One region of the Thermoanaerobacter sp. YS13 genome, then DNA from elsewhere that is predicted to be linked to it. Evidence: riboswitches for the same ligand, from Rfam matches in the RefSeq annotation. Region 1 holds a riboswitch; the other holds the start of a gene.

Evidence for each region. Region 1 has a riboswitch for FMN ahead of THYS13_RS12995 (ECF transporter S component). Riboswitches for the same ligand answer to the same signal wherever they lie in the genome.
Region 2: it holds a riboswitch for FMN, as region 1 does, so the genes downstream of both, ribD (bifunctional diaminohydroxyphosphoribosylaminopyrimidine deaminase/5-amino-6-(5-phosphoribosylamino)uracil reductase RibD) here and THYS13_RS12995 (ECF transporter S component) in region 1, are expected to answer to the same signal.

Annotation. Positions count from the first base shown of each region.
Region 1 covers NZ_JOOI01000003.1:167,350-170,759, forward strand. Annotated here, with positions in the region: gene argF (ornithine carbamoyltransferase) at 1-427, shown strand, start outside; gene arcC (carbamate kinase) at 452-1,393, shown strand; FMN riboswitch at 1,478-1,596, shown strand; gene THYS13_RS12995 (ECF transporter S component) at 1,685-2,269, shown strand; gene tsaE (tRNA (adenosine(37)-N6)-threonylcarbamoyltransferase complex ATPase subunit type 1 TsaE) at 2,362-2,820, shown strand; gene tsaB (tRNA (adenosine(37)-N6)-threonylcarbamoyltransferase complex dimerization subunit type 1 TsaB) at 2,820-3,410, shown strand, end outside.
Region 2 covers NZ_JOOI01000002.1:415,267-418,676, reverse strand. Annotated here, with positions in the region: gene ilvB (biosynthetic-type acetolactate synthase large subunit) at 1-1,321, shown strand, start outside; FMN riboswitch at 1,319-1,433, shown strand; gene ribD (bifunctional diaminohydroxyphosphoribosylaminopyrimidine deaminase/5-amino-6-(5-phosphoribosylamino)uracil reductase RibD) at 1,518-2,600, shown strand; gene THYS13_RS09860 (riboflavin synthase) at 2,611-3,234, shown strand; gene THYS13_RS09855 (bifunctional 3,4-dihydroxy-2-butanone-4-phosphate synthase/GTP cyclohydrolase II) at 3,272-3,410, shown strand, end outside.

The DNA.
Region 1 (3,410 bases):
AGCGGTAGGCTGCGCTAAGATGGGGATGCACTATGTGATTAATTCTCCAAAAGAATTATGGCCTTTACAAGAGTTTATAGATGAAATCAGGCAAATGGCAGCTGAAAATGGAGGGACTTTTGAACTTACAAGTGTACCAGGAGAGGGCCTTGAAGGTGCAGATGCTATTTACACTGATGTATGGGCTTCAATGGGAGAAGAAGCAAAGGCTACAGAGAGGGAAGCTCTTTTGCGACCTTTCCAAGTGAATGAGAAAATGATGAAAAAGACAGGAAGAGAAGATACTATATTTTTACATTGCTTGCCTGCAGTAAAAGGACAAGAAGTTACTTTTGATGTTATAGAAGGAAAACAATCGAGAGTGTGGGACCAAGCGGAAAATAGAAAACATACAATTAAAGCTGTGATGATTGCTACTCTTCTTTAATAATACTTTACAGGGGAGGACGTTATGAAGGAAAAAGTTGTTATTGCTTTAGGAGGGAACGCCCTGCAGGACGTAAATACGCCTCCTACTGCAGAGGCGCAGATGGAAGTAGTAAAGAGGACAGCGGGGTATCTGGCGGACATAATTGAAAAAGGTTATTCTGTAGTAATTACTCATGGCAATGGTCCACAGGTGGGGAATATAGTCATTCAAAATGAAGTTGCATCAATGATTGTTCCTGCAATGCCTTTTGATGTGTGTGGAGCAGAGAGTCAGGGTATGATAGGATATATGGTTCAACAAGCATTAAGAGAAGTTTTGAAGGAAAGAAATATCAGAAAAGAAGTAGCAACTATCATAACACAAGTTGTAGTGGATAAAAATGACCCTGCTTTTGGGAAACCCACAAAACCGATAGGACCTTTTTATACAAAAGAGGAAGCCGAAGTTTTAATAAAAGAAAAAGGTTATGAAATGGTGGAAGACAGTGGAAGAGGGTATAGAAGAGTTGTTCCCTCCCCTGACCCCAAAGAAATTGTAGAGCTTAATACGATAAAGTTACTTGAAAAAAATGGGGTAATAGTAATAACAGTTGGGGGAGGAGGAATTCCTGTTATTAAAGAAAATGGCAATTTAAAAGGAGTAGCTGCCGTAATAGACAAAGATTTGGCTTCTGAAAAGTTAGCGGAAGACATTGATGCAGATGTTTTATTGATTCTTACAGCAGTTGAAAAGGTAGCAATAAATTACAACAAGCCAAATCAAAAGTTTCTTGACAAAATGACAGTTGAAGAGGCGATAAAATACATGGAAGAAGGTCATTTTGCGCCAGGCAGTATGTTTCCCAAAATTAAAGCAGCAGTGAGGTTTGCAAAGTCAAAAGTAGGAAGGCGAGCTATAATTACTTCTTTAGGCAAAGCATTAGAAGCTTTAGAGGGAAAAGCAGGCACAGTTATAAGCTTATGAAAATAAATTAAAAATTTTTCACAAAAACTATTGACAAAGATATATAAAAATGAGAAAATAAAATCAAAATTGAATAAGACGAAGGTAAATCTTCGGGGCAGGGTGAAATTCCCGACCGGCGGTATAGCCCGCGAGCCGCGCCTGCGGTAGATTTGGTGAAATTCCAAAGCCGACAGTGAAAGTCTGGAGGGGAGAAGATTTTCTTTTTATGTTTATTTTTGTAAAATAACTAAAAAATCCTGAAGATTTATCTTCAGGATTTTTTAGTAAATAAATTTGGAGGGATGAATTGTGGAAAAGACTAAAACACAAGCCATAGTAAAAGTAGGTTTTCTTTCTGCAACAGCTTTTATACTTATGTATTTAGAATTTCAGGTACCATTATTTCCTGGCTTTTTAAAACTTGACTTTAGTGATGTACCTGCATTAGTTGCTTCTTTTGCTATTGGACCTTTATATGGTGTAATGGTAGAGCTTATTAAAAACATACTCCATGCTACTATAACTCAATCGGGTGGTATTGGAGAAATTGCCAACTTTGCTATAGGTTCTATATTTGTTTACACTGCAGGGATTATATATCAATTTAATAAGACGCGAAAAAATGCCCTTATATCTATGGCAATTGCTACAGTAGTGATGGCTTTTACTGCTTCACTTTTGAATTATTATGTTTTTCTGCCTTTATACCAAAAAGTTATGGGATGGCCTATGGATGCCATAATTAATATGAGTAGAGCAGCGAATAAAAATATAGTGGATGTAAAAACTCTTATATCATACGGAATATTTCCTTTTAATGTGTTAAAGGGAATCGTGTTGTCAGTAATTACCTTGCTGGTATACAAAAAGCTTTCACCTTTTTTAAAGAATTAATTAGATCCCTAGCGTATGCTGGGGATTATTTTTATTTTTAATTTGTTAAAAGATAGTATATAATAAAGTTATAATAAGTGGGGTGAGACTTAGTGAAGAAGACTTATATTTGCAAAAATAGAGATGAGACCATTGCTTTAGGAGAAAAATTAGGAAGGCTGTTAAGGAGTGGAGATATAATTCTTTTATATGGTGAGCTGGGAAGTGGCAAAACTATCTTTACAAAAGGAATTGCAAAGGGGTTAGAAATAAATGAGCCAATTACCAGCCCGACTTTTACTTTAGTCAATGAACGTAGAGGAAGGATTCCCCTCTATCATTTTGATTTATATAGGTTAGATGATTATACGGCTCTTTATGACATAGGTTATGAGGAATATTTTTATGACGAAGGAGTTTGTGCAATTGAATGGCCTGAAAGGTTAGGACCTTTACTTCCGAACGAAAGGTTAGAAGTGGTAATTCAAAAAGGAGAAAAAGAAGATGAAAGAGTTATTTTATTTAAAGATTTTGGGAGACGATATGAGGAGCTTTTAAAGGAGATGGGGTAATGAAAATTTTGGCAATAGATTCTTCTTCTAAAACTGCTACTGTTGCATTAGTAGATGAAAAGGGGATAATAGGAGAATACTCTATAAATTATCTAAGGCATTCAGTAATTTTAATGCCTATGATAGATGAACTGCTTAAAAAGTGTGAAGTACCAATAAATCAAATAACTCATGTGGCTGTTTCAGAAGGTCCGGGCTCTTTTACAGGGCTTAGAATCGGTGTTGCCACTGCAAAGGGTCTGGCTCATGCTCTTAACATCCCTATTGTAGGAGTATCTTCTCTTTTAGCTCTTGCATATAATGTCAGTGAATTTGAAGGACTTATATGCCCTGTTATAGATGCTTTAAATGAAAATGTTTATGGAATGCTAATAAAAGGTGTCAATTTTGAGGTTTTAATAGATGCTGGGGTGTATTCTCTAGAGGAAATTACGAAGTTGATAAGCAATTATTCTGACAAAGTGCTGTTCGTAGGAGAGGGGGTTTATTCCTATAAAGATAAATTACAAGAGATGATAAGAGACAAAGCTTTATTTGCAAAGGATAAGGATAACATGGCAAGAGCAGCTTCCATAGGAGAGATTGCTATT
Region 2 (3,410 bases), on a different contig from region 1:
TATAACAGGTATTACGATGCCTATAACTAAACACAACTTTATTGTAAAGTCTCCTGATAAACTGGCAGATACAATAAGGCAGGCATTTGCAATAGCCAAAAGTGGAAGGCCTGGTCCTGTGTTAGTAGATATTCCAAAAGATATACAGAATGCTGATATAGAATATGTTAAGGAAATGGGAGATAGTATTAATATAAGAAACAATGTCAATGTAATAGTTTCGCAAAAAGAGTTAGACAAAGCCATTGAATTCATTTTGCAAAGTAGAAAACCTGTAATATTTGCAGGAGGAGGAGTGATTTGGGGAGAAGCATCAGAGGAACTTATAAAATTTGCAGAGAAGACCAATATACCTGTTGCTACTTCTTTAATGGGGTTAGGATGCTTTCCAGAAGACCATCCTTTGTCATTAGGTCTTATTGGCATGCATGGAAGCAGATTTGCAAATTTGGCTGTGTATAAATCAGACCTTGTGATAGCGATAGGAACGAGATTTAGCGACAGAGTCGCTGGCAAAGCAGGGGGACTTGCTCCAAATGCTAAAATAATCCATATTGATATTGACCCTGCAGAATTAGGAAAAAACGTGGAAGTAGAGGTAGCAGTTATAGGCAAAGTAAAAGAAGTATTGAAACTTTTAACGAATAAACTTCCATTTATTGAGAGAAAAGAATGGTTAGAGGAAACTTCTTTCTTGAGAGAAAAGCACGGATTAAAGTATAAAAACGATGAAGTTTTGAGGCCTCAGTGGATAGTAGAAAAAATTCAACAGCTTTCAAACGATGACCTTATAATAGCCACTGAAGTGGGACAAAATCAAATGTGGGCTGCGCAGTATTATAAATTTAAACAGCCCAGGACTTTTGTGACTTCAGGAGGACTAGGGACAATGGGCTTTGGGCTTCCTGCTGCAATAGGTGCACAAGTGGGAAAGCCAGATAAAAGAGTTGTAAACATTGCAGGTGATGGAAGTTTAAGAATGAATATACATGCCTTAGAAACAGCTGCTGTATATAATATTCCGGTTATAACGGTACTACTCAACAACCAAACTTTAGGAATGGTAAGACAGTGGCAAAATCTTTTGTATGACAAGAGATTTTCCCACACAGATTTGAACGCAAATTTGAATTTTGCTAAGCTTGCAAATGACTTTGGAGTAGAAGGAATAAGAGTTACAACAAAGGAAGAATTCGAAAAAGCTTTTAGAAAAGCCTATAGCGAAAATAGACCTTTTATGATAGAATGTATTATAGATAAAGATGAAATGGTGCTTCCTTTTATTCCTGCAGGTGGTACTGTTGAAAATACAATTGGATAAAACCTTCGGGGATCGGTGAAATTCCGTACCGGCGGTATAGCCCGCGAGCCTTTTGGCAGACTCGGTGAAATTCCGAGGCCGACAGTTAAAGTCTGGATGGGAGAAGGAGAAATATTCCTCAGGGAATATGTTCTCTGGGGATTTTTTAACCCTGAAGGTTTAACCTTCAGGATTTTTTAGTATAGGAGGGATTAAATTGGAAAAATATATGAAAATGGCTTTAAAACTGGCTGAAAAAGGATGGGGACATACAAACCCTAATCCACTTGTGGGTGCTGTAATAGTTAAAAATGGAAAAATAATAGGGGAGGGTTATCATGAATATTTTGGAGGGCCACATGCTGAAGTAAATGCGTTAAAAAATGCAGTTGAAGATGTCAAAGGTTCTACTATGTTTGTAACACTTGAACCTTGCAGCCATTATGGCAAAACGCCTCCTTGTGTTGAAGAAATAATTAAATCTGGCATTAAGAGAGTATATATAGCGATGGAAGACCCAAATCCCAAAGTTAGCGGGAACGGTATAAAAATGTTAAAAGAAGCGGGAATAGAAGTACATGTGGGGATGATGGAGAAAGAAGCGAGGAAACTCAACGAAATATTTGTTAAATATATTACGACAAAATTTCCATTTGTGATATTAAAATCTGCTATGAGTATTGATGGTAAGATTGCTTGTTATAATGGAATTTCTAAATGGATTACAAATGAGAAATCAAGAAAATTTGCTCATAAAATAAGAGGACGTGTATCCGCGATTATGGTTGGGATAAATACAGTAATTAAAGATAACCCAATGCTTACAACAAGGTTGGAAGGGTATAAAAGTCCTATAAGGATTATTGTGGATAGCAGAGGCAGAATTCCACTTGACTCAAATGTAATAAGAGACAAAACGGCCAAAACGATAATTGCTACAACAGAACTTATACCAAACAATGTGAGAAAGAAGCTTGAAGATATGGATATTGAAGTTATTATATTAAAGAACGACAATGGAAAAGTACCTTTAAAACAACTAATGATAAAACTTGGAGAGAGGGGGATTGATAGTGTATTGATTGAAGGCGGTGGGACATTAAATTGGTCTTTATTTAAAGAGGGAATTGTTGATAAAGTTATGTTTTTTATATCACCTAGAATAATAGGAGGAAAAAATGCTTTAACACCTGTAGAAGGTATAGGCTTTTCGGATATAGGAAATTCAATAGTATTAAAAGATGTGGAGATTGATAGAATAGATGATGATATACTAATAACAGCATATGTTAGAAAGTAGGTTATGGCGTATGTTTACTGGAATTATAGAAGAAACAGGGACTGTAAAAAATATTATACATGGTACTTTTACAAAAATTGTTATAAAATGTAGCAAAGTCCTTGAGGGAACAATAATAGGTGATAGTATAGCAGTTAACGGTGTATGCTTAACTGTTACTAATATGTCAAACGAAAGTTTTGTAGCTGACGTTATGCCTGAAACCATGAGAGCAAGCAATTTAAAAGATTTAAAAATTGGAAGCATTGTCAATCTTGAAAGAGCACTTCAAGTTGGAAGGAGAATGGGTGGGCATATCGTAACTGGTCATATAGATTGCGTTGGAAAAATCATAGACAAAAGGCAGGAAAAAAATGCTTTTATATTTAAGATAGCTATAAATGAGAAATTTGCAAAATACATTGTGCGGAAGGGAAGTATTGCGGTTGATGGTATAAGTTTAACGGTTGTTGAGGATGGATATGATTATTTTGCTGTTTCAGTTATTCCACATACAATGCTTAAGACCACATTGGGTTATAAAGGGGTAGGAGATAGTGTAAATATCGAAGTTGATATACTTTCCAAGTATGTAGAAAAACTAATAGGGAAAAAGGATATAAAAGATTTATTAAAAGAAAATGGATTTATATAGATGTGGATGACTTCTCTAAGTTAAGGAGGAAAGACCGATGTTTGATAGGATAGAAGATGCAATAGAAGATATAAAGCAAGGGAAAATGATTATTGTGGTAGATGATGAAAATAGGGAAAATGAAGGCGACTTAGTTATGGCAGCAGAAAAAGTTACAGGAGAACACGTTAATTTTA